DNA from 2 places in the Bacillus sp. AL-1R genome. Region 1 is predicted to be linked to the other one. Evidence: a T-box and tRNA genes for the amino acid it is inferred to sense, from the RefSeq annotation. Region 1 holds a T-box; the other holds one or more tRNA genes.

Evidence for each region. A T-box is a leader RNA that pairs with one kind of tRNA and senses whether it is charged. The one in region 1 lies ahead of ileS (isoleucine--tRNA ligase), so its partner is inferred to be a tRNA-Ile.
Region 2: it encodes a tRNA-Ile, which carries the amino acid that the T-box ahead of ileS (isoleucine--tRNA ligase) is inferred to sense. The anticodon was not compared.

What each region holds. Positions count from the first base shown of each region.
Region 1 covers NZ_CP197469.1:1,921,360-1,936,726, forward strand. Annotated here, with positions in the region: gene ACSBO6_RS09070 (glycine--tRNA ligase) at 1-210, shown strand, start outside; gene ACSBO6_RS09075 (Bax inhibitor-1/YccA family protein) at 338-1,060, shown strand; gene ACSBO6_RS09080 (NETI motif-containing protein) at 1,177-1,371, shown strand; gene ACSBO6_RS09085 (DNA alkylation repair protein) at 1,434-1,682, shown strand; T-box leader at 1,827-2,072, shown strand; gene ileS (isoleucine--tRNA ligase) at 2,124-5,219, shown strand; gene ACSBO6_RS09095 (hypothetical protein) at 6,038-6,700, shown strand; gene ACSBO6_RS09100 (LysE/ArgO family amino acid transporter) at 7,114-7,716, opposite strand; gene ACSBO6_RS09105 (aminotransferase-like domain-containing protein) at 7,815-9,236, shown strand; gene ACSBO6_RS09110 (cytochrome P450) at 9,399-10,604, opposite strand; gene ACSBO6_RS09115 (GNAT family N-acetyltransferase) at 10,865-11,419, shown strand; gene ACSBO6_RS09120 (HAD family hydrolase) at 11,478-12,134, shown strand; gene ACSBO6_RS09125 (MDR family MFS transporter) at 12,182-13,696, opposite strand; gene ACSBO6_RS09130 (AbrB/MazE/SpoVT family DNA-binding domain-containing protein) at 14,066-14,287, shown strand; gene ACSBO6_RS09135 (DUF6199 family natural product biosynthesis protein) at 14,365-14,559, shown strand; gene ACSBO6_RS09140 (hypothetical protein) at 14,803-14,979, shown strand; gene ACSBO6_RS09145 (DUF3934 domain-containing protein) at 15,158-15,325, opposite strand.
Region 2 covers NZ_CP197469.1:3,695,649-3,711,015, forward strand. Annotated here, with positions in the region: gene ACSBO6_RS17755 (bifunctional transcriptional activator/DNA repair enzyme AdaA) at 1-233, opposite strand, end outside; gene ACSBO6_RS17760 (hypothetical protein) at 580-774, opposite strand; tRNA gene ACSBO6_RS17765 (tRNA-Glu) at 952-1,023, opposite strand; tRNA gene ACSBO6_RS17770 (tRNA-Ser) at 1,034-1,124, opposite strand; tRNA gene ACSBO6_RS17775 (tRNA-Asn) at 1,131-1,205, opposite strand; tRNA gene ACSBO6_RS17780 (tRNA-Ile) at 1,225-1,301, opposite strand; tRNA gene ACSBO6_RS17785 (tRNA-Gly) at 1,319-1,389, opposite strand; tRNA gene ACSBO6_RS17790 (tRNA-His) at 1,396-1,471, opposite strand; tRNA gene ACSBO6_RS17795 (tRNA-Thr) at 1,481-1,553, opposite strand; tRNA gene ACSBO6_RS17800 (tRNA-Phe) at 1,588-1,663, opposite strand; tRNA gene ACSBO6_RS17805 (tRNA-Asp) at 1,672-1,747, opposite strand; tRNA gene ACSBO6_RS17810 (tRNA-Met) at 1,751-1,827, opposite strand; tRNA gene ACSBO6_RS17815 (tRNA-Ser) at 2,177-2,269, opposite strand; tRNA gene ACSBO6_RS17820 (tRNA-Ile) at 2,278-2,354, opposite strand; tRNA gene ACSBO6_RS17825 (tRNA-Met) at 2,364-2,437, opposite strand; tRNA gene ACSBO6_RS17830 (tRNA-Ala) at 2,465-2,537, opposite strand; tRNA gene ACSBO6_RS17835 (tRNA-Pro) at 2,548-2,624, opposite strand; tRNA gene ACSBO6_RS17840 (tRNA-Arg) at 2,649-2,725, opposite strand; tRNA gene ACSBO6_RS17845 (tRNA-Leu) at 2,736-2,824, opposite strand; tRNA gene ACSBO6_RS17850 (tRNA-Gly) at 2,833-2,907, opposite strand; tRNA gene ACSBO6_RS17855 (tRNA-Leu) at 2,930-3,012, opposite strand; tRNA gene ACSBO6_RS17860 (tRNA-Lys) at 3,034-3,109, opposite strand; tRNA gene ACSBO6_RS17865 (tRNA-Thr) at 3,118-3,190, opposite strand; tRNA gene ACSBO6_RS17870 (tRNA-Val) at 3,194-3,269, opposite strand; rRNA gene rrf (5S ribosomal RNA) at 3,275-3,390, opposite strand; rRNA gene ACSBO6_RS17880 (23S ribosomal RNA) at 3,511-6,448, opposite strand; rRNA gene ACSBO6_RS17885 (16S ribosomal RNA) at 6,602-8,152, opposite strand; gene ACSBO6_RS17890 (YgzB family protein) at 8,789-9,148, shown strand; gene ACSBO6_RS17895 (Fur family transcriptional regulator) at 9,188-9,625, opposite strand; gene bcp (thioredoxin-dependent thiol peroxidase) at 9,942-10,406, opposite strand; gene ACSBO6_RS17905 (potassium channel family protein) at 10,430-10,837, opposite strand; gene ACSBO6_RS17910 (ABC transporter permease) at 10,890-11,675, opposite strand; gene ACSBO6_RS17915 (ABC transporter permease) at 11,679-12,470, opposite strand; partial or broken gene ACSBO6_RS17920 (daunorubicin ABC transporter ATP-binding protein) at 12,463-12,600, opposite strand; partial or broken gene ACSBO6_RS17925 (ABC transporter ATP-binding protein) at 12,687-13,476, opposite strand; gene ACSBO6_RS17930 (glutamate-1-semialdehyde 2,1-aminomutase) at 13,749-15,050, shown strand; gene ACSBO6_RS17935 (glutamate synthase-related protein) at 15,143-15,367, shown strand, end outside.

The DNA of each region.
Region 1 (15,367 bases):
GAAGATTTCAATGTTGATTTCGATGAAACTGGTTCAATCGGTAAACGTTATAGACGTCAAGATGAAATCGGTACTCCTTTCTGTATTACTTATGACTTCGAATCAATTGAAGATGGTAAAGTAACAGTTCGTGATCGTGACACAATGGAGCAAACTCGTGTTGCAATAAGTGAATTACAATCATTTTTATCAAATAAAATTAAATTTTAATTTAGTTTTTTGAATGAAGGTGTCCTTTTGGACATCTTTTTTCATATATTTTACTAAAGCTTGTTTAAAGTTTAAGAATTTTACTAAAAATGGTAAAATAAAGGTATAAAATAAAGGAGGAGTTTAAATGAGGAGTTCGAATCCTATCTTAAATTCTGAACGATTATCGAAATCAAGGCATTCTACTAAAGCGATGACGATTGGTGGGACAATTGGTAAAACGATCATCGCATTAATCTTACTAATCGCAACAGCGGGATACTCATTTTATCTAACGGCAACTGGAACACTTAATTCTAAAGTGTTTATAGGATGTTTGATCGTTGCACTCATTCTTGGATTAGTAACATCTTTTTCACCTAGAATTGCGCCGATTACTACACCTATTTATGCAGCAGTTGAAGGGATTTTAATTGGAAATATTTCAGCTGTTTATGAAGCAACATATGGAATGATTGTCCTACAAGCGGTTCTATTAACAATTGCAATTATTGCAGGAACATTAATTTGTTATGCTACTGGACTAGTTAAAGTAACGCACCGTTTTAGATCAATCGTTTTAGGCTTAACAATTGGTGTATTTTTATTTTATTTACTTACGATGGTCCTACAACTATTCCATGTTCCAATTCCATTTATTCATCAATCGGGTCCAATCGGAATATTTGTTAGTTTGGCAATACTAGTAATTGCTTCATTAAATCTATTTTTGGATTTTGAATTAATTACAACAAGTGTTAGACAAGGTGCACCAAAAGAATTCGAATGGTATTGTGCTTTTGGTTTATTAGTAACAGTCATTTGGGTTTATATTGAAGCACTACGATTCCTTTCGAGGCTTCGCGATTAACTAATTTTAGTCAGTTTGACCTTACTCTCAAATGAAAGTAAGGTTTTTTACTATATTTTGATTTTTAATTTGATCATAATTCAATAGAATGACAAAAGTAGAAAGTAGGGAAATAGATGAGTAAGAAAAAATTTGAAGTCTTTGAAAATGAAACAATTAATGATTGCTTAGAGAGAATGCAAAGAGAAGGCTATACACCAGTTAAAAGAATGGAAGTACCAATATTTTCAGAGCAAATGGTTAATGGTAAGGTAGAAATTGAACCAACTGGAAGAAAGATTGTATTTGAAGGTAGATTAAATACGAATTGATATGAATAAATAGAATAATTTAATGGAATAGTAACCTTATATGAATAAAATGAGGTGAAAAAATGCATAAATTAGCATGTCCACGCTGTAAAACAAACAAAAGTAGATTTTATTTAATTGAACAAAACCCAAAAGCAGTTAAATTAAATGCTCAAAGCGGAGATGTTGAAATAGAAGAATATGTTTCAAGTGGGCTAGATCCATTTTTTGTTCCGTATAAAGGTCCAGACTATTTAGTTCAATGTGGAACTTGTGGTTTAATTGATCAAAGTGTTATGTTTGAAAAAACAGCAGATTCATTGAAATTTTAAATTAAGGTGCCTATACATTCAGGTACCAAAGGAAAAAAAGTAGATGATATCCACAAAGAGGCCATCTAAATAAAAAATAAATTTAAGAAAACTTTGACTTTTTAGTAGTCGATGGATATAATAATTAACAATTAAAGCACACAAATGAATTCAATGACGAGAAAAGTAATTTTTGTTACTGTTCTACAGAGAGCCGGGGCAGCTGAAATCCGGTGAATAGTACTTAAATGAAGATCCTCTCCGAGAAGTCAAACTGAAAATATAAGTAGGTTTGAACGGGTGTCTACCGTTAAAAGGAACGCGTATGATTGTACGTGACTAGAGTGCTATTGAAGAACGGACTGTTTTCAATAGAATTAGGGTGGTATCGCGGTTAAACCCGTCCCTTATGATAGGGGCGGGTTTTTGTGTGCTTTAAAAAAATAAGAGAGGCGATATCATATGAAAAAAGAAAACAAGAAAGAATCTGTTCAAAATCGTGAAAAAAGGATTAGTAAACTTTGGTCTAAAGAAAATACATTTATGAAATCAGTTGAACAAAGGGAACATAATCAATCATTTGTTTTTTATGAAGGCCCCCCAACTGCAAATGGCTTACCTCATGTTGGTCATGCATTAGGACGTACGATCAAAGATGTGGTAGCTAGATATAAAACAATGGCTGGTTACCAAGTTGTTCGCAAAGCTGGTTGGGATACTCATGGATTACCAGTTGAACTCGGCGTTGAAAAGATGTTAGGTATTTCAGGTAAGGCAGAAATTGAACGTTATGGTGTAAAAGCTTTTCTTGAAAAATGTAAGGAAAGTGTTTTTACTTATGAAAAACAATGGCGTGACTTTACTGAGCAATTAGGTTATTGGGTGGATATGGATGATCCATATGTAACATTAGATAATTCTTATATCGAAAGTGTATGGAATATCCTTGGGACAATTCATGAAAAAGGTTTATTAGTAAAAGGTCATCGTGTTTCACCTTATTGCCCTAGTTGTCAAACATCACTTAGCTCACATGAGGTAGCTCAAGGATATAAAGACGTAAAGGATTTGTCTGCAACTGTTAAGTTTAAATTGCAAAATGAAGATAATGTCTATTTCCTTGGATGGACGACAACTCCTTGGACACTTCCAGCAAATGTAGCGTTAGCTGTGAATCCAACAATGGAATATGTTCGTGCTAAAAAAGGTGAGGAAGTATATATTCTTGCGAAGGCTTTAGTAGAAAAAGTATTAAAGGCTGATTACGTCATTTTATCAGAATTTCTTGGGGCCGATCTAATCGGAATTAGTTATTTACCACCATTTCATTTCGTAAAAGTTGAAGTTGGACATAAAGTGGTGAAAGCAGATTTTGTAACTGAAGGTAGCGGTACTGGAATCGTTCATATCGCACCTGCATACGGTGAAGATGATTATAAGGTTGTACAAGAAAATGGGTTATCTTTTGTCAATGTAGTGAATGAAAAGGGACAATATACTGATGAAGTACCTGGTTTTCAAGGGCGTTTTGTTAAAGAGTGTGATGTAGATATAGTAAGGTATTTAGCCGAAAACGAATTATTATTTAGTAAAGAAAAATATGAGCACAGCTATCCGCATTGTTGGCGCTGTGATTCACCATTACTTTATTATGCGAATGAAAGTTGGTTTATCAAAACGACTGTTTTAAAGGATGAGTTTATTAAAAATAATGAAGAAGTTACATGGCATCCTGAACATATAAAACACGGTAGATTTGGTAATTTTTTAGAACAAATGGTAGATTGGAATATTAGCCGTAAAAGATATTGGGGCACTCCATTAAATGTTTGGGAATGTGATTTGTGTCATCATCAATTAGCGCCAAAGAGTATAAATGAGTTATGTAGCCATTCAGTTGAAGAAATTGATGATTCAATTGAACTGCATAAACCTTTCGTTGATGAAGTCATTCTTAATTGTCCAAATTGTAAAGGGCATATGAAAAGAACACCTGAAGTAATTGACGTTTGGTTTGATAGTGGTTCGATGCCATTTGCCCAGTATCATTATCCTTTTGAAAATAAAGAAAAATTTGAACAACAATTCCCTGCGGATGTTGTCATTGAAGGGATTGATCAAACGAGAGGCTGGTTCTACAGTTTACTTGCGGTATCTACTTTATTTACTGGGAAAGTACCATATAAACGAGTATTATCACTAGGTCATGTATTAGATGAAAATGGTCAAAAAATGTCTAAAAGTAAAGGTAATGCACTTGATCCAGTAGAATTAATCGAAAAATATGGTGCAGATTCATTACGATGGGCTTTATTAGTAGACAGTGCGCCATGGAACCCGAAGCGTTTTTCTGAAAGAGTTGTTCAAGAAGCGAAATCGAAACTCATCGATACATTCGACAATGTATATAGTTTTTACAGTTTATATGCAAATTTAGATGGATTTAATGCAAATACACAATATGAGTATGAATCAAGTACATTGGATAAATGGATCATTTCACGTTTGCATAGCACAATAAAAAATGTATCTAAAAATTTAGAGGATTATCAATTTACAAATGCTGCAAGAGACATCGCTAAATTAGTAGATGAAGTAAGCAATTGGTATGTAAGAAGATCAAGAGAAAGATTCTGGTCAAATGGAATGGATAAAGAGAAGGCAGCGGCTTACTATACTCTGTTTGAAGTTTTAACAAAATTTAGTCAATTATTAGCTCCGTTTACGCCATTCTTAGCGGAAGATGTATTTTTTAATTTAACAAAACAAAGCGTCCACTTATCTGACTTTCCAGTTTGCGATGAAACACTAATCGACGCTCAACTTGAAAAGGAAATGGATGCAGTTCTAAAAGTAGTCGAACTTGGAAGAAGCATCCGAAATGCCAATTCATTAAAGATTAAACAGCCTTTAGGTAGTTTAACATTTGTTAGTAACAATGAGGAGATCGATTGGGATTTATATAAAGATATTGTATTAGATGAGTTAAACGTTAAAAAATTCCAACAAGTAAACAACGAAAATGAGTTTTCGATCTTAAAATTGAAATTGGATTTTAAAAAATCAGGAGCAAAATTTGGAAAGCTTTCAAATTTAATCAATAAATCACTACAAACATTAACAAATGAAGAAGCAAAAAAAGTAATTGAGAGCGGATATGTTACTTTATTAATTGAAACAGGAGAAACGGTTAAAGTCGACGCCCAAGATACTTTAGTTGAAAAAAGCGCAAAAGAAGGTTTTGCATCAGCGACAAATGGTGAATATACAGTAACACTCGACACCTTACTAACAGAAGAGCTTATCCACGAAGGTACGGTAAGAGAACTAATTAGATCGATTCAAGAATACCGTAAAGAATTAAACCTACCAATAAATATGCGTGTAGACATTGGAATAACAGCAAGGACAGAGTTTATTGAAATCATTGAAAAGTTTAAAGGAATGCTTGAGGAAAACTTATTAATGAGAAAACTAGTTGTAAAGAATCATGTGAACGGAAAAGAAATTAAACTTGGTGACTATCAAGCTGAAATTGAATTAGTTGCTTCTAATTGAATAGTTTAAAGAAAATGACAGACTAATAATGATTATAGTCTGTCATTTTTCTTATTAAATGACGTTAGCAAGGGATCTTATTTTTTTAATTAATGATTTAAAGCTTTCTTAATATAACTGTTGAAATAAAGTAGAATGATGAAAGGAGGATCAAATGATTTCTAAACAGAAGTGTTGATGGATAGTTGGAATGCGGATTTTCATTTGCAGTATGCGAAATTAAATTTTGTAATCCTACTGAAAATAGAAAGTTAAAAACGGTGGACTCTATGATCTCTCAAAACTACTTTCTTTGTCCAATTCAGTAAATATACTATCTGGTGGATTGATAAAGTGAAGAACTTCCTCGTTGCTACATTTGTACAGTCGAAAAATCTTTCTCAAGCATTCATAGCCACTTTGCGTATCTTATATAAACTCCCTCCTTTATTAGAAGATATTTCAGTAAAATTATAAATGAAAGTGAAAAAGACTAGGTAGGAACAATTTGTCCCTTTAGTTTTTTTAGATAATGAATTAGACTTTAATTACTTTATATTCATAGTACTTTAAATCATAATCCTAGGCTTACAAACAATGATAAAATTGTTACAGCGGCAATATTAGTGGTATTGTCCCGCATGAAGATATTGAAGAAGACATCGTTACTTTTGTAGATTTTGTGAATTTTTTAACATGTGTCTATAATGATAATGGAACAGATTTGGAAGGATTGTTGGTTGGATATAAAGAAATAAAATCTTCATTTTTTAGATTAATAGATTCAAAAGTATTAGATACTAACAACCAAGCCATACAAATGAAAGGAATCATATCTAATGAAAAAAATAACTAAAGTTTTTTTATTACTATTTTTAATTGTTTTTTTCTTATATATGTATAAAGCGATCACTACGCCTAAACCAATTGGTTACTATGCTGGGGAGGATGAGAAAAAACTGTCTTATAACGGAGTAAATTATTTGTACATTACTTCCGAAGTTAATGAGCAAATAGGTAATAAATTAGGAATAATTGTTAATGAATATAACTACCAAAAAAAGTGGATTAACTTCGATCTATATAATTTGTTTTCAGTGAAAGATGAGGCATACAGACTAAGCGAATATGGAGAAAAAGACTATTTAGTTATTAAATCAAATCCAATCATGGAAAGCATTACAAGTCTTTATGTTAGTGTAGAACAAAAAAGTTTACCTATACAGTTTATCCCTAAATTAACTTTTGCTGAAGAGAACAAATTACCTATTCTAACTAATGATTACTTTTTAGTAGGCTCTATTAGAGATGAAAATCTAATTGGAAATAAATTAGCTGCAGTTGAAATAGAAAATAAAAGTATGAATATTTTGTCTATCAAAGAAAGTGTGAAAGATGAATGGATAGCCTTAAAAAATGGTGATAAATATGATGTTTATTCAAAGAAAAGAGATTTGCTAACGAGTATTCCTACTAAACTATATTTGGAGTTGGAAATATAGGTGTATAATATCTATGATTTGATATGACACCAATTTTACTCCAATAGGGGAATGGTACAATGGGTGTTCAGAATCCGGCTGCAAAGTTTGGCAGCTAAAAATTTTCCGGGAGGTGTAATACAATGGCTAAAGTAGCTCGTGCTCTTTCAACTTATATTAGGGGCTTTTTTATTTTGTCCAAAAAAGGAGGTGATTAAAGAAAAAATCAAAAACGGTGATGAATTTTACTCCATTTTGTAAGAATTGAAGAAACTTACTAACATAATCTATTAACAATTATTTATCAATTGCTGTAAAAAGGTTCAAACAATTATCAATAGCAAGGAATAATTGATGAAGGGACATATGTCTAAATTGGTGATAGAACATATGTAGAGGATAATCATCATTCAATTATCCCCCCCTTATGTACATTAAATTAATCCAATTAAAAGATAAATAGCAGTTCCCCAAATAAACAAGGCGGAGCATTTGTTGAATATGTTCATTAAGCCTCCTGTATTGTCTACCTTCTTCATGACTGAGCCTGCGAATGTTAATCCAAAAAACCAAATCCAAGATACTATAATACATGCGATCGTAAAGTAAACTTGTTCCCATCCGACATATTTTAATGCACTTGTTCCAATTACTCCTACAGTATCTAAGATTGCATGGGGATTTAATAAGGAAACTGATAATGCAAAAATGATTTGTTGCCTACTAGGTAATGCACTGTTCGATTCAATTGCTGCTGGTTTAGACATCCAAATAACATACCCCATGTAAACTAAAAACAAAATACCAGCAATCATCAGACTAATTTTTAGCCATTCAAATTGTAGTACGATTGTGGAAAGTCCAAAAACAGCTAAAAGAATTAAAAAAGTATCACAGATCGAAGCAGTAAGAGTCGCAGGAAGCGCTCGAATTAGTTTGGGCTGTGTGGCACCTTGTGAAAATACAAATACATTTTGTACCCCTAAAGGTAAAATAAGTCCGAATGCTAGGACTAGACCATGAATAATGGCTTCCATCTAATCAACTCCCTTTCAATTACTATCTTACTATGATAAAACTAAAAGAAAACAACCAATTGGATGGTTTTATATCCACCCAATTTAGGGGGAGTTAGATGAAATGGAAACTAAATCGTGATTCTCATTTGACACTTCAAGACCAAATTGTAGATTGGATAAAATCTCGTATTGAACGAGGTGATTGGTCTGTTGGCACAAAGATTCCATCACAGCGGCATCTAGCATCGCAATTTGATGTGAACCGCAGTACTGTACAACTTGCACTTGATGAATTAAGGGCAGATGGTTTGATCGAATCAAAAATGGGTTCAGGGGTATTTGTAGCAAATAATTCTTGGAATGTATTATTGAAAAAATATCAACCAAATTGGCACAGACATATTGAATCAAGTATTCATAAACCAAACTTCCATACGATTCAACTCATAAATGAATATGAGCAGATGGATCATATCATACGGCTTGGTACAGGTGAATTATCACCAGATTTACTACCAACTAAACAAATAGAAGATTCGTTAAGAAAGATTTCACTTGATTCCAAAGCAATTGGCTATTCATCTCCGCAAGGGAGTGAAAAGCTCCGAAAAATTTTATGTAATTATTTAAAAAAACGTGGTATTGAATCAACACCAGAGAACATTTTAATTGTTTCGGGTGCACTTCAAGCACTTCAATTGATTGCTGTTGGATTATTAGAAGAGGGATCCATTTTATTCCATGAACCCTTTTCGTATTTAAATTCAGTACATCCCTTTCAATCTAATGGAATGCAAATGATTTCAATTTCAAGGGAATGTCAATTAAAAGATAATTTACGGGCGCATAAAGGAAGGAGGCAATCTTTATTCTACTGCGTTCCAACACTTAACAATCCAACAGGTTATAATTGGTCATTGGAAGAAAAGCAATATCTTTTTAATACATGCAAGGAGCTACAAATTCCGATTATTGAAGATGATGTGTATCATGAATTGCTTTTTGAATCAACTCTACCAGCTATAAAATCGTTTGATAAATCAGGACAAGTTCTTTATATAGGGAGTGTTTCAAAAACACTTAGTCCAGGATTAAGAATTGGTTGGGTTGTTGCACCTTCACCTGTAATTGAACGATTAGCTGATATAAAAATGCAAACAGATTATGGTTCAAGTGCCTTTTCACAAGAAATCGTATCTCACTGGATCTCAAGCGGTCTATACGAAAAGCATCTTATAAACCTCCGAGAACAATTACAAAGAAGAGCACTATTCGTAGAAGAAATTTTAGAAAAGAAATACACAAAAATAGCTTCATGGAAAAAGTCTGAAGGTGGTTTCTACATATGGCTCAAGTTTCATAAACCGATTGTAAATAAGTCTTTCTTTTTAAAATTACTTAAAGAAAATATATTGATTAATCCAGGGTATATTTACGAACCAAGAGATTTATACCATATTCGTCTTTCGTATGCCTATGCATCATTGGAAGAGTTAAAAAAGGGGTTAACTATTTTACTACAAATAAGTCAACTGTAATTATTTAGAGGTAGATATGTTTTGTATCTGGAAGTGTTGATAATAAAAAACGATTTCAAACTATGAGAAAGAGCACCGAGATCTCGATGCTCTTTTTTGTTATGCTGTTACTCAAATTAATAAAAAATTTTCTCTTTGAAACTAGCTGAATTTGATCGAACTTTACTGAACACTTGCCTGAATCTTTAAGCTTTCAAACCCACGAAATGCAACATTTTTACGTCGAGTCGGTTCTTCAATTAAAACTGGATTAACTAAATGTTTAATCAGTTTTTCAATTGCAATTTGCCCTTCTAGTCTAGCAAGAGGGGCACCTAAGCAAAAATGTGGACCAGATGAAAATGATAAATGTTTAATAATTTTTCGAGTGATATCAAATGTTTCAGGATTATTAGTGACTGCTGGATCGTAGTTGGCTCCACCTAATGAAACCATAAAGTAATCACCTTTTTTGATCGAATTTCCAAAGAATTTAAAGTCTTCTCTAGCCCATCTCGAAGTAAAAATAACAGGTGATTCATATCTTAATATTTCTTCAATAGCTGAAGGAATTAATGTTAAATCATTTTTTAATAGCTCCAATGCTTCAGGATGTTTTAATAATAAATAATATCCATTCGTGATTAAATTAACAGTAGTTTCATGGCCAGCTATTAGTAAAAGAAGACAACTTGCGATCATTTCATCTTCACTTAATTTATCTCCAGATTCCTCTGCTACGATTAAATGGCTGATTAAATCCTCTTTAGGTTCAATTCTTCTTTTAGATATAAGATTTCTGAAATAATTAGAAGCATCAAGAATATCCTTTGACACTAATTCTAAATCCTTCATAGTCGTATTAAAATCTATAAATTTTATAAATGCTTCTGACCAATTGCGAAATAAATCGCGATCTTCTTTAGGAACACCTAAAAGGTCCGTTATGACAAAGACAGGTAGTAAATATGAGAAATCACTTATGAGTTCGTGGGTAAATTTTCCCTTCATATTTGCGATAATATGATCAGCAATTTCATTTACCGTAACCCGTAAATTTTCAACCATTCTTGGAGAAAAAGCTTTGTTCACAAGATTTCTTAGTCTTGTATGATCAGGAGCATCTCGAAATAACATCATTTTTCGATTTATTGCAATTGCGGGCATAACACTTTCAGGTATTTGTTCAGGTGGAGCGACTTTTGTTTCTTCTTTTATAAAACGGGGGTCTTTTAGCATGACTTCTGCTTCTCTATAGCCTGTTACTAGCCAACCGGTTCTTTGAAATAGCTCTGTGTAAAGCACAGGACTAATTTTTCTTGCGGTACTAAAAAATGAGTATGGGTCTTTGTAAAAATGCTGTGGATTCATTTTTAACTGATTATTCATGTAACTGTTCTCCCTTATAAATGAAATGAGTCTATTTATTTCTATTTCTGTGAAAAAGGATTATTACCAAATTTTGGATGGTATAAAAAAAGAATACTTATCCACTGAATGATTTTCATGAGGAATTAGGTATAAATGAATAATAAATAAATCAAATGAAAATTAAGAAGATTAAATCATGATTTATGGTAAAATAAGGTACTTCAAGTATACAAACTAGGTTTATGAGATTATTCGACGTGTAAGAAAGGGGTAATTTGATGGACTTTCCAATTTTAGAAACAGAAAGATTATCATTAATGCAAATTACACAAAAAAATGTTGATGAGGTTTTTTCCATTTTTTCAAATAAAGAGTTAATGAAATTCTATGGTATGGACCCCTTTACTGAAAAAGATCAAGCTGTTAAAATGATCGATTCATTTCAAACTAGATTTGAAAATCAACAAGGAATGCGTTTTGGAATAGTAGAAAAAGAATCCAAAAAATTAATCGGAACAATTGGATTAAATAATTTAGTTTTACATGCTAGAAGAACGGAAATTGGTTATGATTTATTACCTGAATATTGGAGAAAGGGATATATGTCAGAAGCAATTAAGGAAATTACATCATATTGCTTTAATCAACTAGGATTATATCGAATTGGAGCTATTATTTTTCCAGATAATACAGCTTCATCGACATTAGTTGAGAAGTTACGGTTTCGAAAAGAAGGATTACTTAGAGGCTATTTAGTTCAAGGAGACCAGTCATATGATTTAAACGTATTTTCACTTATTAAACCTGATTGGGAAAAATTAAACGAACAATAATAAATTGAAATATTCATAATATAGTAAAATAGTCCAATGAAGGAAAGGGAGAAATAGAATGATTAAAGCTGTAATTTTTGATTTTGATGGTCTAATTGTCGATACTGAGTCTGTTTGGTTCGAAGCATATAAGGAAGTACTACAACGATATGAAGTGGGGTTAACTTTTCAAAAGTTTTCAGAAGTTGTAGGAACAAGTGATGAAATTTTATTCGATTTTATTAATTCAAATTTAAAAGAACCAATTGAAAAAGAACTGATCGAAGAAATGGCTAAAGAGTTAGTTGATGAGAAACTACTCGAGCCTGCACTTCGAGAAAGTGTAGAAGATTATTTAGTTTCAGCAAAAAATGCAGGATTAAAAATAGCGCTGGCTTCTAGCTCATCAAGAGAATGGGTAGAGGGCTTCTTAAAAAAATTAAATATTTACGAATACTTCTCAGTCATTAAGACGAAAGATGATGTGAAGAATGTAAAACCAGACCCGGAGTTATATTTAAAAGCAATTGAGGCAATTGGTGTTCAAGCTAAAGAAGCTATCGCATTTGAAGATTCGTTGAATGGATTAATCGCTGCAACAAAAGCAGGATTACACTGTGTAATCGTTCCGAATCAAGTTACATCACATTTAGAGTTTGAGAATCATAGTTTAAGATTATCATCTATGGCAGAAAAATCTTTAGAAGATGTAATTAAGCATATAATAAACAAGTAATATAAATTAAAAAACCATTCCACAAAAAGACGGAATGGTTTTTTTCGTTAAATAGAATTTACTTCCTTTACTTCACTTGCTTCATCTTTCTTTATTAAAATTTCCTTTTTCAGACCCCAACAAATTAAAAATGTTAAGATGGCAAGCACAAAAGATACCCAATATAAATCTTGGAATGCATGTGTAAAGACTGTTTTTACTTTTTCAAGTAAGTTAGGATCAAGATTAGGTGGAATCATACCATTTTCTACATTTTTTAATTGTAGTAATTGATCCATCGTAAGACTTCCAGCTAATGACTTCATCCCTGATGTAATTTTCGTAGCTAATAGAGAACCAAATAAACTAAAGCCAATTGTCATACCAATGGATTGAAATAACATAACGGAAGATTGAGCAATCCCAACATTATCCTTTTCAACTGATTCTTGAACAATTAATGCATTGTTAAATAATGCACCAAATCCAAGGCCAAGAATGATGAAATAAATAACGAATGTAAAAATTGATGTGTGAGCAGAAATATTTGTAAGTAAATAGAAACCGACTATTGGAATGATAAATGAAATACCGTAAATATTTCGATAAGGGAATTTATTCATTACTCGACCAGCAATTATACTTGCACCCATTGCTCCAACCATAATTGGTAAATTTAAATAACCAGATTCAGTAGGTGTTAAACCGAGTACATTTTGCGAGAAGAATGGGAAAGATGAAAGTGACCCCATGATCGCAAGTACAAATACAAATACTAGTGCCGAAATGACAACGAAATTTCTATTTTTAAATAAGTGCAATGGGATAATAGGTTCTTTTGCTTTTGACTCTACAAAAATAAATAAACCTAGTAAAATAGTTCCTAAAATTAGTAAACCAATCATTTTAGGATCACTCCATGCATACCCTTCTGTTTGATGAAGTACAGGAGTCAGCAGATAACTTATTAACATAGTAACTAGTAAAATCCCACCAAACCAATCTATATGAATCTTTTTGTCTACTTTCGTTTCATTTAATCCTATTGCTAATAAAATTGCAGCTAAAACTCCAACTGGAATATTGACTAAGAAGATCCAGTGCCATGAAATATGCTGTACAAAATAACCTCCGATAAGCGGTCCAAGTAGTTGAGGTATAAACATGACAGCTCCGAAAATACCTTGAAGCTTAGCACGTTGTTCAACAGGGAAACTATCTCCAAAAATGACCATCGCAAGCGGCATTAACCCACCTGCACCAATCCCTTGAATCCCACGACCGATTAAAAGAACTTCCATAGATTGGGCTGTACCACTAATAATCGATCCAGCCATAAATAATCCCATACTAAATAAATATATTTTTTTCCTACCATATAAATCCGCGAGCTTGCCGAGTATTGCCATAAAGGAGGTCATCGAAAGCATATAAACCCCACCGACCCAGCCGTAAAGCGCTAAACCACCCAAATCCCTAATAATTGTTGGCATAGCTGTTGCAACGACCGTCTCGTCTAGCTCTGAGAAGATGACTCCAATCATTAGTCCTATTAATATAAGAGTCTTGTTATTTTCTTTCATCCTTAACCTCCCTAGGAACTTTCATGTATTATTCAATTGATTCATTGAATACGAGAAAAGAAGAACATTATAGACGAAAACCAAACTACAAGTAAATCCATTTTTTCTACTACCTTAATTTATTCTTTACTTCGTTTAAAAATCCTTTAGGTAGTATCGATCTTATTTGTAGTTGTTTGAAAAGCGGGTGATGCGTGGAAAACTTTAGAATATGGTCCACTTTTAAACCCTGCTCTTCAACCTTAAAAAAGTTTAAAAGCGGATTAAAGGTGAAAAAATACCTATTCGAATTTTAATAGGAAATGGTAAAATATAGTAAATAACATAAGGCATTTAAATTACATAATTACAAAAAGGTAGGTGGGATTCATGGAAAGAAAGATAGTGAAAATTGGAAACTCATTAGGTATAATTCTTCCTGCTACAATCATTAAGGAACTGGGTGTTTCACAAAAGGATACTGTTGAGCTTGAATATAATTCGGAATTAAAAACTCTTACTATAAGTAGTAGTAACTCAGTAGCACCCAATTACTTTGAGCAAGAAATTAAGAGTACTGTAGAAAATTATCTTAAAGAAAAAGGATTATAAAGTTTTGATAAGTGTATAAGAGTAATAGAATATTTAATGCGGAACAACTTCAAAAACTATTTTGGAGGGTATCTTATATGTTTATAGGAATATTACTTATTTTATTTGGATTTTTTCTAATAGTGGCACCTGAAGCATTTTGGGTTGTTACAGAAAGTTGGAAATCCGATGGTGCAACAGAACCATCTTCTTTTTATAAATGGAGTACACGATTTGGAGGAACAATGTGCGTTTTAGTTGGTGCTACTAGTATCATCGCGCCAATGTTATAATCTAAATTCATGTGTGAAGTTATTCGATACCTTTTTTATACATAAAAAGGATAAAAATAGCAGTTGAGATGAATTCCATATGGGAATTAGTCTGTCACTTACTTTTCTATGAAAAGAGTACTTTATAAAGGAATATTACTATTTTGAAATTCCTTTTTTATTGAATGAACGCTTGCGACTGTTTAATGAAGGATTTAAGATAATGAAAATATTGTAGATTGAGTTTGAAAAGGAGAGCGTAAAATGAATCATATGAGTCTAATCATTACGTTAGCACAATTAATAATTCTATTTGCAGTAGTGTATATCTTGATTAAGATTGTTAAAAAAATAAGCTTATTTGCAACAAAAAATTTGTTTGTTTCAAATAAAAAAATTGAAGAATTAGAGCAAAGAATAAGTAATTTAGAGAAAAAATAGATCAATAGGGAATTATAAAAGGGTCCTAAGGTTTACTCAAATGGACAACCTTTTTTAGAGCCAAAAATAAAAAAACCTTATTCTAAAAAAGAAAAAGGTTACTATTTAACGTGGTTCGTGGTAAAGAAAATGGTTATAGCCCAAATAAAATGAAGATAAAAATAACTATTAATTATGATTAAACATTTGAATTATTATTAGTTGTTTTGGAACTGCCATTTTTTTTAGTACCTTTGCTAACATATGGCTTCGCGTTTTTTGCTTTCTTTGCACTCGCTTGCCACCTATTCCAACCCTTCTTATCTGTACCTCTACCTGTACCGCCTTTAGCTTTAGCTTTACTCATATAAACACCTCATACTTATTATACACTAAGTATCATACAGTT
Region 2 (15,367 bases), 1.8 Mb from region 1:
TCATTTGAGTGAAGTAAATCAGGTTGACATCTTTTACATGGACGGTACCCATCATTAATTGCCAAAGATAATGACGGATAATATGCTACATTTTCTTTTAATGGGATTCTTGACTTACAAGAAGGTTTACAACAAATCCTAGTGGACTTAACTGCATAAATAAATACTCCATCATAGTTTTCATCGCATGATTCAACTGCATTCCACATGACCTCATTATTTAATCCACTCATTTAATCACCTCACCTTTAGCTATTCACATTTTAACACTAAGATAATGCGCTTGCTTTCAATTTCTTCTTGCTCTCTAATTTAAATAAACGTTGTTGAGGAATCATACAGTATTATGCAACATCTTTCAAAGAAGAATGAGTGATTTTGTACATATTTAAATAATCGAAAATGTACATGTTTAAGTTGACATTTATAGTTCACGTCCGTTCACTTGTTATATAAAATAAAATGGGAAAAAGGAGGGTCTTTTTAAAAGATACTTTTACTTGGTAGAAATTGAAAAGGAAGAGGTTATTATTTGAAGTAAAAAAGCACTGATAACAACGGTTTTCCACAAGTATTACATCATGCCGCCCATACATGACTAGTTATACTAGCTGACACAATTGTGAAGCTTAAAAAACCTTTATAAAATTCTATTGGTACCCCTACTGACCTCCAAAATGGTACATCATTAATACCCGAATCTATATTAAGTTGACATTTATATTGTTCCTCTACTTTTGTCACTAGACCTAGTATATCTATGTTAGAATTCATTTACACGTAACTCCATTCGTTTAACTTGTTTCTCGACAATTCAAGTATAACGAATATTGGAAGTTACGTGTTTTTTATCTAAAATTGTGTACATACCCCAACATAAAGTATAGAGCCGTATTAAAAGACAAAAAAGCTCAGTTACCTGTGTTATCACAAATAACTGAGCTTTAGATATGACCCGTACGGGACTCGAACCCGTGTTACCGCCGTGAAAGGGCGGTGTCTTAACCGCTTGACCAACGGGCCAAAAAAAATATGGCAGAGAAGAAGGGATTCGAACCCTCGCACCGGTTACCCGATCTACTCCCTTAGCAGGGGAGCCCCTTGAGCCACTTGGGTACTTCTCTATAATATGGCTCCGCAGGTAGGGTTCGAACCTACGACCACTCGGTTAACAGCCGAGTGCTCTACCACTGAGCTACTGCGGAAAAATAATTATAAATTTAATGGTGGGCCTAAATGGACTCGAACCATCGACCTCACGCTTATCAGGCGTGCGCTCTAACCAGCTGAGCTATAGGCCCATTAAATTTTATAAAAAAGCGGGTGATGGGAATCGAACCCACGACCGAAGCTTGGAAGGCTTCTATTTTACCATTAAACTACACCCGCAAAATATGGGGCGACCGATGGGAATCGAACCCACGAGTGTCGGAACCACAATCCGATGCGTTAACCACTTCGCCACGATCGCCATAAAGAGTGCCGACTAGAGGACTTGAACCCCCAACCTACTGATTACAAGTCAGTTGCTCTACCAATTGAGCTAAGTCGGCGAAATAAATATTGTTTGTTGCCATTTTTTTAAGATGGTGGCTCGGGACGGAATCGAACCGCCGACACGAGGATTTTCAGTCCTCTGCTCTACCGACTGAGCTACCGAGCCATCTTAAATGGCGGTCCCGACCGGGATCGAACCGGCGATCTCCTGCGTGACAGGCAGGCATGTTAACCGCTACACCACGGGACCATTTGGTTGCGGGGACAGGATTTGAACCTGCGACCTTCGGGTTATGAGCCCGACGAGCTACCAGACTGCTCCACCCCGCGATAATGTGGATACTATTTTATATAGTTCCATGAATATTAATTTTGTTAAGACCATCCCAATCTCAGGATGATTATGCAAGTAGCGGCTCGATTGGTATGCTGAAGTAATTTCTTCGAAGCATATTCGTTCGTGCTCCACCCCGCGATAATGTGGATACTATTTTATATAATTCCATGAATATTAATTTTGTTAAGACCATCCCAATCTCAGGATGATTATGCAAGTAGCGGCTCGATTGGTATGCTGAAGTAATTTCTTCGAAGCATATTCGTTCGTGCTCCACCCCGCGATAATGTGGATACTATTTAAATTAGATCCATTAAATTCAATTTGTTAATTTAATAAAAATGGAGGAGTAAGAGGGATTCGAACCCCCGCGGGCTGTTACACCCCTGTCGGTTTTCAAGACCGATCCCTTCAGCCAGACTTGGGTATTACTCCATTATAAGTGGTGGACCTTGTAGGACTCGAACCTACGACCGGACGGTTATGAGCCGTCTGCTCTAACCAGCTGAGCTAAAGGTCCTTAAATAAGTAGCGGCGGAGGGAGTCGAACCCACGACCTCACGGGTATGAACCGTACGCTCTAGCCAGCTGAGCTACACCGCCATAATAAATCAATTTAATTTGTCCAAGTGGAGCCTAGCGGGATCGAACCGCTGACCTCCTGCGTGCAAGGCAGGCGCTCTCCCAGCTGAGCTAAGGCCCCATGTTTTTAATGGTCGGGAAGACAGGATTTGAACCTGCGACCCCCTGGTCCCAAACCAGGTGCTCTACCAAGCTGAGCCACTTCCCGTTTAGAATTACAGGTGATACAATATGGCGCGCCCGAAAGGACTCGAACCCATAACCTTTTGATCCGTAGTCAAACGCTCTATCCAATTGAGCTACGGGCGCATATTATAAATGGTGCCGAGGGCCGGACTCGAACCGGCACGGTTGTCACCAACCGCAGGATTTTAAGTCCTGTGTGTCTGCCAATTCCACCACCCCGGCAGTATATATGGAGCGGAAGACGGGGTTCGAACCCGCGACCCCAACCTTGGCAAGGTTGTATTCTACCACTGAACTACTTCCGCATATACTGATTAACAAGATAAATGGTGCGGGTGAAGGGACTCGAACCCCCACACCGAAGTACTAGATCCTAAGTCTAGCGCGTCTGCCAATTCCGCCACACCCGCAATATTTTCTTTTTTAGAAAATGGTGAGCCATGAAGGATTCGAACCTTCGACCCTCTGATTAAAAGTCAGATGCTCTACCTACTGAGCTAATGGCTCATAAAGAGTGCCGACTAGAGGACTTGAACCCCCAACCTACTGATTACAAGTCAGTTGCTCTACCAATTGAGCTAAGTCGGCATATGGTGGAGGATGACGGGCTCGAACCGCCGACCCCCTGCTTGTAAGGCAGGTGCTCTCCCAGCTGAGCTAATCCTCCATCAAACCAAGCGACGTTCTACTCTCACAGGGGGAAACCCCCAACTACCATCGACGCTGAAGAGCTTAACTGCCGTGTTCGGTATGGGAACGGGTGTGACCTCTTCGCTATCATCACTTGATTCTTTTCTTTAGGACATTAATTATTATATCAAATTTCATTTTAAAGTCAATAACTTTTTTGAAGTTTTTTATAATAATTTTTGTACCTTCAAAACTAGATAATGTCATTATCAAACTTGTTAGTTAAGTCCTCGACCGATTAGTATCAGTCAGCTCCACGTGTCACCACGCTTCCACCTCTGACCTATCAACCTGATCGTCTCTCAGGGGTCTTACTAGCTTAACGCTATGGGAAATCTCATCTTGAGGGGGGCTTCATGCTTAGATGCTTTCAGCACTTATCCCTTCCACACATAGCTACCCAGCCATGCTCTTGGCAGAACAACTGGTACACCAGCGGTGTGTCCATCCCGGTCCTCTCGTACTAAGGACAGCTCCTCTCAAATTTCCTGCGCCCACGACGGATAGGGACCGAACTGTCTCACGACGTTCTGAACCCAGCTCGCGTACCGCTTTAATGGGCGAACAGCCCAACCCTTGGGACCGACTACAGCCCCAGGATGCGATGAGCCGACATCGAGGTGCCAAACCTCCCCGTCGATGTGGACTCTTGGGGGAGATAAGCCTGTTATCCCCGGGGTAGCTTTTATCCGTTGAGCGATGGCCCTTCCATGCGGAACCACCGGATCACTAAGCCCGACTTTCGTCCCTGCTCGACTTGTAGGTCTCGCAGTCAAGCTCCCTTATGCCTTTACACTCTTCGAATGATTTCCAACCATTCTGAGGGAACCTTTGGGCGCCTCCGTTACTCTTTAGGAGGCGACCGCCCCAGTCAAACTGCCCACCTGACACTGTCTCCGAGCCGGATCACGGCTCTAGGTTAGAATTTCAATACAGCCAGGGTAGTATCCCACCGACGCCTCCACCGAAGCTAGCGCTCCGGCTTCTCAGGCTCCTACCTATCCTGTACAAGCTGTACCAAAATTCAATATCAAGCTGCAGTAAAGCTCCACGGGGTCTTTCCGTCCTGTCGCGGGTAACCTGCATCTTCACAGGTACTATAATTTCACCGAGTCTATGGTTGAGACAGTGCCCAAATCGTTACGCCTTTCGTGCGGGTCGGAACTTACCCGACAAGGAATTTCGCTACCTTAGGACCGTTATAGTTACGGCCGCCGTTTACTGGGGCTTCAATTCAGAGCTTCTCCCGTAAGGGATAACCCCTCCTCTTAACCTTCCAGCACCGGGCAGGCGTCAGCCCCTATACTTCGCCTTGCGGCTTCGCAGAGACCTGTGTTTTTGCTAAACAGTCGCTTGGGCCTTTTCACTGCGGCTCTCCCGGGCATACACCCAAAAGAGCACCCCTTCTCCCGAAGTTACGGGGTCATTTTGCCGAGTTCCTTAACCATAGTTCTCTCGCTCACCTTAGGATTCTCTCCTCGCCTACCTGTGTCGGTTTGCGGTACAGGCACCTATTTCCTCGCTAGAAGCTTTTCTTGGCAGCGTAGAATCAGGAACTTCGGTACTATATTTCCCTCGCCATCACAACTCAGCCTTATGATGTGCGGATTTGCCTACACATCAGCCTAATTGCTTGGACGCGCATATCCAGCAGCGCGCTTACCCTATCTTTCTGCGTCCCTCCATCGCTCAAACGGAAATGAGGTGGTACAGGAATATCAACCTGTTGTCCATCGCCTACGCCTGTCGGCCTCGGCTTAGGTCCTGACTAACCCTGGGAGGACGAGCCTTCCCCAGGAAACCTTAGGCATACGGTGGACGGGATTCTCACCCGTCTTTCGCTACTCATACCGGCATTCTCACTTCTAAGCGCTCCACCAGTCCTTACGATCTAGCTTCAACGCCCTTAGAACGCTCCCCTACCACTGATACCAAATGGTATCAATCCGCAGCTTCGGTGATACGTTTAGCCCCGTTACATTTTCGGCGCAGAGTCACTCGACCAGTGAGCTATTACGCACTCTTTAAATGGTGGCTGCTTCTAAGCCAACATCCTGGTTGTCTAAGCAACTCCACATCCTTTTCCACTTAACGTATACTTTGGGACCTTAGCTGGCGGTCTGGGCTGTTTCCCTCTTGACCACGGATCTTATCACTCGTAGTCTGACTCCTATGGATAAGTCATTGGCATTCGGAGTTTGACTGAATTCGGTAACCCGTTGGGGGCCCCTAGTCCAATCAGTGCTCTACCTCCAAGACTCTAACACATAAGGCTAGCCCTAAAGCTATTTCGGGGAGAACCAGCTATCTCCGAGTTCGATTGGAATTTCTCCGCTACCCACACCTCATCCCCGCACTTTTCAACGTGCGTGGGTTCGGACCTCCATTCAGTGTTACCTGAACTTCATCCTGGACATGGGTAGATCACTCGGTTTCGGGTCTACGACCACGTACTAAATCGCCCTATTCAGACTCGCTTTCGCTGCGGCTCCGTCTCTTCAACTTAACCTTGCACGGGATCGTAACTCGCCGGTTCATTCTACAAAAGGCACGCCATCACTCGTTAACGAGCTCTGACTATTTGTAAGCACACGGTTTCAGGTTCTCTTTCACTCCCCTTCCGGGGTGCTTTTCACCTTTCCCTCACGGTACTGGTTCACTATCGGTCACTAGGTAGTATTTAGCCTTGGGAGATGGTCCTCCCAGATTCCGACGGAATTTCACGTGTTCCGCCGTACTCAGGATCCACTCAAGAGGGAACGAGGTTTCAACTACAGGGTTTTTACCTTCTTCGACGGACCTTTCCAGGTCGCTTCATTTACCCCGTTCCTTTGTAACTCCGTATAGAGTGTCCTACAACCCCAAGAGGCAAGCCTCTTGGTTTGGGCTATCTTCCTTTTCGCTCGCCGCTACTTGGGAAATCGCTATTGCTTTCTATTCCTCCAGGTACTTAGATGTTTCAGTTCCCTGGGTCTGTCCTCAGTACCCTATGTATTCAGGTAAAGATACTACTCCATTACGAGTAGTGGGTTCCCCCATTCGGAAATCTCCGGATCAAAGCTTACTTACAGCTCCCCGAAGCATATCGGTGTTAGTCCCGTCCTTCATCGACTCCTAGTGCCAAGGCATCCACCGTGCGCCCTTTCTAACTTAACTAATTTTAAAACTAATTGAATTAAACTTACGCAGTTTAATGAATGACATTATCTAGTTTTCAAGGTACAAATGTTGAGAGTGAACTCTCAAAACTAAACAAAACAATGAAGAAACATTTCATACATGAACCATCGGTTCATGATGTCTCCATAGAAAGGAGGTGATCCAGCCGCACCTTCCGATACGGCTACCTTGTTACGACTTCACCCCAATCATCTGTCCCACCTTAGGCGGCTGGCCCCTAAAAGGTTACCCCACCGACTTCGGGTGTTACAAACTCTCGTGGTGTGACGGGCGGTGTGTACAAGGCCCGGGAACGTATTCACCGCGGCATGCTGATCCGCGATTACTAGTGATTCCGGCTTCATGTAGGCGAGTTGCAGCCTACAATCCGAACTGAGAATAGTTTTATGGGATTAGCTCCACCTCGCGGTCTTGCAACCCTTTGTACTATCCATTGTAGCACGTGTGTAGCCCAGGTCATAAGGGGCATGATGATTTGACGTCATCCCCACCTTCCTCCGGTTTGTCACCGGCAGTCACCTTAGAGTGCCCAACTGAATGCTGGCAACTAAGATCAAGGGTTGCGCTCGTTGCGGGACTTAACCCAACATCTCACGACACGAGCTGACGACAACCATGCACCACCTGTCACTCTGTCCCCGAAGGGAAAGCCCTATCTCTAGGGTTGTCAGAGGATGTCAAGACCTGGTAAGGTTCTTCGCGTTGCTTCGAATTAAACCACATGCTCCACCACTTGTGCGGGCCCCCGTCAATTCCTTTGAGTTTCAGTCTTGCGACCGTACTCCCCAGGCGGAGTGCTTAATGCGTTAACTTCAGCACTAAAGGGCGGAAACCCTCTAACACTTAGCACTCATCGTTTACGGCGTGGACTACCAGGGTATCTAATCCTGTTTGCTCCCCACGCTTTCGCGCCTCAGCGTCAGTTACAGACCAGAAAGTCGCCTTCGCCACTGGTGTTCCTCCAAATCTCTACGCATTTCACCGCTACACTTGGAATTCCACTTTCCTCTTCTGCACTCAAGTTTCCCAGTTTCCAATGACCCTCCCCGGTTGAGCCGGGGGCTTTCACATCAGACTTAAGAAACCGCCTGCGCGCGCTTTACGCCCAATAATTCCGGACAACGCTTGCCACCTACGTATTACCGCGGCTGCTGGCACGTAGTTAGCCGTGGCTTTCTGGTTAGGTACCGTCAAGGTGCCAGCTTATTCAACTAGCACTTGTTCTTCCCTAACAACAGAGCTTTACGACCCGAAGGCCTTCATCGCTCACGCGGCGTTGCTCCGTCAGACTTTCGTCCATTGCGGAAGATTCCCTACTGCTGCCTCCCGTAGGAGTCTGGGCCGTGTCTCAGTCCCAGTGTGGCCGATCACCCTCTCAGGTCGGCTACGCATCGTCGCCTTGGTGAGCCGTTACCTCACCAACTAGCTAATGCGCCGCGGGCCCATCTGTAAGTGATAGCTAAAAGCCATCTTTCAATTAAGGAACAGGAGTTCCTTAATGTCATCCGGTATTAGCTCCGGTTTCCCGAAGTTATCCCAGTCTTACAGGTAGGTTGCCCACGTGTTACTCACCCGTCCGCCGCTAACTAACGGGAGCAAGCTCCCGTTAGTTCGCTCGACTTGCATGTATTAGGCACGCCGCCAGCGTTCGTCCTGAGCCAGGATCAAACTCTCCATAAAAGTTAAGTTTAAATCTTGTATTGCTCAAAAAACTAATAATTGACGTTTACTTCATGTTTTGTTTAGTTTTCAAAGTTCACACCGTCGCGTCATTCGCGACTTTTTCATATTAACATTCTCAGAAGAGCCTGTCAACATTTTTTTAAAACCTTTTTTCTTTCGACGCCGTTATCTCTTGGCGACATAAAATAATATAACATCGATAATCCATACCGTCAACACTTTTTAAACGTTTTTTTCAAAAAAAGATAAAAACTCTTTTATAATAAGAATACAAGTGTATTTGTATATTAAAAAATAGAGATGATACTTCTAATAATAACAAAGTAAATACACTAATAAAGTTCATTGAAAGCTTCCTAGTAATAACAAATTGTTTAATATCATCAATCGCCTAAAGGGGTATAAATAGATTATTCATTCTCATTGTTTGAATAACAATAAGAAAAAAGTAGAATTAACCATTCACACTATAATAGAAGATAACCACCAGCATACAATCAATCAGTAATAGAGAGAAATCCAGAATTTAACTAAATTCAAAATTCTTCAATTTCATTTCAGATAGTTTTCCATGTTAGCACTAACATTTCCTATCTCATTTATGCTATATTTACAATGAATGGGGTGGACAAAGTGGCAAAAAAGAAAAGTAGTAAAATTAATAATATAAGAACGTTTGCACTTTCATTATTATTTATTGGCTTCATTATTATGTATGGTGGTGTGTTTTTCAGAGAGCATAAGATTGTTATGACGATATTTATGCTTGTAGGATTTTTAGCCATTATTGGTAGTACAGTTGTTTATTTTTGGATCGGAATGCTGTCTACAAAAACAATTCAAGTTATCTGTCCGAATTGTAACAAAACGACTAAAATGCTTGGAAAAGTTGACATCTGTATGTATTGCAATGAGCCACTTACATTAGATCCTTCATTAGAAGGAAAAGAATTTAATGAAAAATATAATAGCAAACGAAATGCTAAACAATAGCAATAAATAAAGCACATTACAATTTTGTAATGTGCTTTATTATGATAATGTTTTTTCTTTACATTTAGGACAAATACCGTATACTTCCATTCTATGATTGGTTACTTCAAATCCTGTTTCCTTTTCAACATATAGATTGATTCCTTCCAATCCATCGTAATGAAAATCATTCATTTCACCACATTTTTCACAAATAATATGATAATGATCAGTTGTAATATAATCAAAACGACTAGAGGAATCACCAAAGTTTAACTCTTTAACCATCCCTACTTCACGTAATACTCTGAGATTATTGTAAACTGTTGCCACACTCATATTTGGAAATTTCCCCTCAAGTGCTTTATAGATTTCATCAGCAGTTGGATGTGTTCCACTTCCTATTAAATATTCTATAATTGCATGCCTCTGAGGTGTAATACGTACGCCGCTATTCTTTAAATGTGAAATTGCATCTTGAATATTTTCCTTATGCAACGCCGCTCTCCCCGTTTCTATAAAATAGTTCCAAATTTAATTACTTATTATTAGTTTATTCAACCGCAAGAATATTTGTCAACTTTTTGAGAATTTCTAAAAAAAATTACCAATCGCAGTAAACAAAAAAAATGTGCGAGAATTCTCTCGCACTTCAATATGCTATCATCTGAGGAGGTATGCCCTATACACCAATATATTCCCTAAAGCAATATAGGTATAGACGAAAAGCTCGATTTTATTAGATAAAACGATTATTTCTCAAAAAAACTTAAGAAAACTCAAGTTAATTGCCCTAAAATAGTTTGTACAAATTTTATGAATGATTGATTGCACTATAAACATCTTCAACATGATTCTTTACTCTAACTTTTTGCCATACATTTTCGATACAACCTTCTTCATCAATTAAAAATGTTGTACGCTCTATTCCCATATATTCCTTACCAAAATTGTTCTTTAACTTCCAAACATCATATAACTTTGCAATCTCAGTTGTTTCGTCTGATAGTAATAAAAATGGTAATTGATGTTTTTCTATAAATTTTTCATGTCTTTTTATAGGATCAGGACTTATTCCTAAAATGACAGTTCCACTATTCATAAACTTTTCATATGAATCCCTAAAGTCACAAGCTTCCGTAGTACAACCTGGTGTCATATCCTTTGGGTAAAAGTAGAGAACTACTTTCTTTCCTCTAAAATCTGATAAAGCTACATCTTCTCCATTACTAGCTGGTAAAGTAAATTCTGGTGCTTTCATTCCAATTTCAACAGTCATAACAATCTCCTTAATCTTAATTATTAACGTTCATCTTTAAATACTTGTAAAACAAAAGCTGCTGGCATCGTATAACCGATAAGTGCTTCTACCATAGCAACCCATCTTCCGATTCCCACTGGTACAATATCCCCATAACCTACTGACAAAAGGGTGATTGCGCTAAAATATAAGCATAACCCCATTATATGGTAATTAGTCCCTTCAATAGGAATAGAATGCTCAATTAAAATCGGATGTGGTCCCCGATCAAGTATAAAATACACTGCGCTAAAGCCTATAAGAACCGTTCCATATATTAAAAATAAAAGAATGTAATTATTAATTGAAATAAGACTTTTATTGACTTTTGTAGTTGAAGTATTCCATAAATACACTAGACTATACAAAATCGCAAATATAGCAACAAAAAAGAAAAAAGCAGTTCCCATTCCAATCACCTCATTTCAATTTATGAAACAAGCTATTGAAATAGAATACTGCTTAGTTCCCAGCACCCTTATATTTTTTTACCCCCTGGTTCCAAATTAACACAGATATAATAAAAACAACTAGTCCCATAACAGGCGTTAAAAATGAATAGACATACCATTCACTTCTACGTAAAAAATATGCAGCTGGATAAACACCAACAAATGCAAATGGTAAAATCCACGTTAATACAAAGCGAATGATTGGATGATAAATATTAATCGGATAACGACCATAGTTTCCTATATTATACATTAACGGCATAATGGACGTTCTTGCATCTGACCAAAAACCGATACTTGCTAAAGCAATAAAGATACCAGCATAAACAAACATTCCCCCTAAACCCATCAGTAGAAATAAAAATGGATCATACCAAGTGATTGAAAGTCCTAATTTAAATCCGGCAAAGATCATAATAATCAATCCAGTAATAGCACCTAGTAAAGATTCTAACTCCATTTTCTCTAATACTACTTGAAAAAGACTATGAATTGGTCTAGTTAAAATACGATCAAACTCTCCCTTTACAATGTAACGATCATTAAAATCCCAAATATTAAAAAATGAAGCAAAAAGAGCAAATGGAACTAAAAAGAAACCATAAATGAATACGATCTCGTCTTTATTCCATCCTTCAATAAGTGAAGTATGATTGAAAACTAATAATATAAAAATTAAATTTACAGCCTGAGCCATCAAATCTGATAAAAATGATAAAAAGAAATTTGCTCTATATTGTAATTTCGTTTTTAAATACTGACCTGAATATTGAAGAAATATATTTAAATAAAACATTCTTTAACCTCCCTGTATAACAAGATGCTTTTTCGCTTTATACCATATAAGAGTAATAGGGATACATAAAATAACAATCCAAATTACTTGAAATAAAAGGCCTCTTAAAATCAATTCGCCTTTTATGCCATGGGCAAAAATCATACTAGGAATATAGCTGATTCCTTGAAATGGTAAATACTTCATTACATCTTGTGCCCAAACCGGAAAGAATGTGATCGGAATCGTTAAACCTGAAAACAAATCAATAATGACACGTTTAGCTTGAATAAATCCCATATTATTTTGAAGGAAGAATGCCATTAACCCTGTTAATAAATTCAATTGTGTATTAATTGCAAAGCTGAAAATCGATGCAAGTAAAAATAAACCTAAAGTTTTTAAATTAAATGAAACATCCAAACGAAAAATTAAAGCAACGATTATAAAGCCTGGAATTGAAAAGAAAAAGAATCTAAAAATCCCCTCACCTAATCCTTGCATCACTTTTGTTAGTAAATAGTTATAAGGTCTAATAAGTTCGATTGCTACTTTACCTTCTACAATTTCTTCAGCAATTTCACGATCAAGATTATTAAAATAAAACGCCCTTGCCATCCAAGCAATCGCTACATAAGTAGTCATCTGGTTAACTGAAACACCTTGAATTGACCCTTGGTGACCATAAATCGCCTTCCATAAAAAGAAATAAGCGCCTATATTGATTGTATAAATAACAATCCCAGTGTAATAATTCGTACGATACGCTAACATCATTAAAAAACGGATTCGAATGATTTCCATATACTTACTCATTACTAATACCTTCTTGGTAGATATTTCGTATAATTTCTTCTGTAGAAATTTCTAACATCTTCATATCTTTAACAGGATTTGATTGAACAACTTTCGCAATAATCATAGAAATGAGCGTTTCATCATTCGGTAATGTAACACTCCAAATATTTTCGCCTTCTTCTTCCTTCCATTTAACATCTGTTCGTCCGATTAATTCATTTAATGAGGTATGATTTACAGGCTTAATAAACTGGAATTGAATTTCTTTCTCTTCTCCCCATTGACCTTTTAACTGTTCAAGTTTTCCATCATAAATGATTTTTCCTTCATCCAACATAACTACTCGTTCACAAAGTGCCTCAATATCAGAAATATCATGGGTCGTTAAAAGAATAGTAGTTCCATATTTTTGGTTTAACTCTTTTAAAAACTCGCGAATTTTTAATTTGACTAATACATCTAGACCAATTGTTGGTTCATCCAAAAATAATAAAGGAGGATTATGAATTAATGCAGCTGCTAATTCACATCTCATTCTTTGACCTAAAGATAACTTTCTTACAGGTTGGTCTAATAAAGGCTCAATATCCAATGTCTTAATGATATACCCCATATGTTCTTCATATTGTTTATCCGGTATTTGATAAACTTTTTTTAGTAATCGAAAAGATTCTTGTACAGCAATATCCCACCATAATTGAGATCTTTGACCGAATACGACGCCTATTGATTTAACAAAACGCTCTCGATCTTTTTGAGGGTGGTAACCATTAACGGTTACATCACCAGAAGTAGGTGTTAGTATTCCCGTCAACATTTTAATAGTAGTCGACTTCCCTGCACCATTCTCTCCTATATAAGCCATCATTTCTCCTTTTTTTACCGAAAAGCTTATATTATTAACGGCTGTTTTTGTTCTATAATTTCTTGTAAACAAATCTCTAAATGCACCTTTTACACCAGAGCGACTCAAGAAAGTTTTAAATTCTTTATGCAAGTTTTGAACTTCAATTATGTTTTCCATAAGACTGCCTCCATTTTTTATTCCGTCGCTTAGTGTATTTGAAATACGAACTAAGTACAATAAAAAAGTACTAGAATGTAGTTTCCAATTTTTTCGGACTATTTTATTGAAAAATCTGGATTCTACAAAATGTTCAAATTTCTTTTCAACTTGTAAAGGCTTACATTTACCACGCGCTAAAATTTCGTGCTAGAATGTAATTTAACCACATAAATAATGTAAAGATGCCGGTTAAATTCTTTCATTTTTTTATCAATAATGGGAGGTACTCCATGAATAATCAAAAGTCAATTGAAATACATAATGAAGCTTTAGAACATATCGTTGGAGGAGTTAACAGTCCTTCAAGATCGTTTAAAGCAGTTGGTGGCGGAGCTCCTGTCACAATGAAGCGTGCAAAAGGCGCATATTTTTGGGATGTTGATGGCAATCAATATATAGATTATTTAGCAGCATATGGTCCTATTATCACTGGCCATGCTCACCCACATATTACAGCTGCAATCACTAAAGCAGCAGAAAATGGTGTTCTTTACGGTACGCCTCATGAACTAGAAGTACAATTCGCCAAAATGCTAAAAGAAGCGATTCCTAGTATGGATAAAGTTAGATTTACAAATTCCGGTACTGAGTCTGTAATGACAACCATTCGTGTAGCAAGAGCATACACCGGTCGTACTAAGATCGTTAAATTTGCTGGATGCTATCACGGCCATTCAGATTTAGTACTTGTTGCTGCAGGCTCTGGACCATCTACTCTAGGTACTCCTGATTCAGCTGGTGTACCACAAAGTATCGCTAATGAAGTTATTACAGTTCCATTTAATGACATTAAAGCATATGCAGAAACAATGGAAAAATGGGGACATGAAGTAGCTGGCGTACTTGTTGAGCCAATTGTTGGGAACTTCGGAATCGTTGAACCAAAAGAAGGATTCCTAGAAGCTGTTAATGAAATTACGCACAATCATGGTGCATTAGTCATTTATGATGAAGTAATTACTGCCTTCAGATTTATGTATGGAGGTGCACAAAACCTATTAGGAATTGAACCTGACTTAACAGCTCTTGGAAAGATTATCGGCGGCGGATTACCGATTGGAGCTTATGGCGGTAAAAAAGAAATTATGGAAACAGTTGCCCCGCTTGGTCCTGCATATCAAGCTGGTACGATGGCCGGTAACCCAGCATCAATCGCAGCTGGTATTGCATGTCTTGAAGTATTACAACAAGAAGGTGTCTACGAAGAATTGGATCGTCTAGGTGCTATTCTTGAAAAAGGTATTCAAGAAAAAGCAGATGAGCACAACATCCATATAAAAATTAACCGCTTAAAAGGTGCTTTAACAGTTTATTTCAATGTTGACGAAGTAACGAATTATGAAGAAGCAAAAGAAGCAGATGGAGAAGTTTTCGGTAGATTTTTCAAACTTCTTTTAGAAGAAGGAATTAATCTAGCACCATCAAAATATGAAGCTTGGTTCTTAACTACAGCTCACACTGAACAAGATGTTCAAAAAACAATTAACGCTGTTGGGAATGCGTTCTTAAAATTATCTACGATTAAACTATGATATATCTGAGGTCACTACAACTTGAAGTGACCTCTATTCATACATAGTTAATTCTGAATAATCAATTTTTTACATTTTTAGGAGGTAGTTAAATGAAATTTCAACCAAAAACAGAATGGTCACCAAGTTTATTTAGAGATTATTACAATCACGAACACGATGCATGTGGGATCGTTGCTTTTATCAATCGTTCGATCACTCCAACAAGAGATACGGTCGATATGGCTGCCGAAAGTTTACGAAAAATGAATCACCGAGCAGGATTTACAAACGGTGAAGGTGATGGTGTAGGCATTCAGACCGACATCCCTACTCTA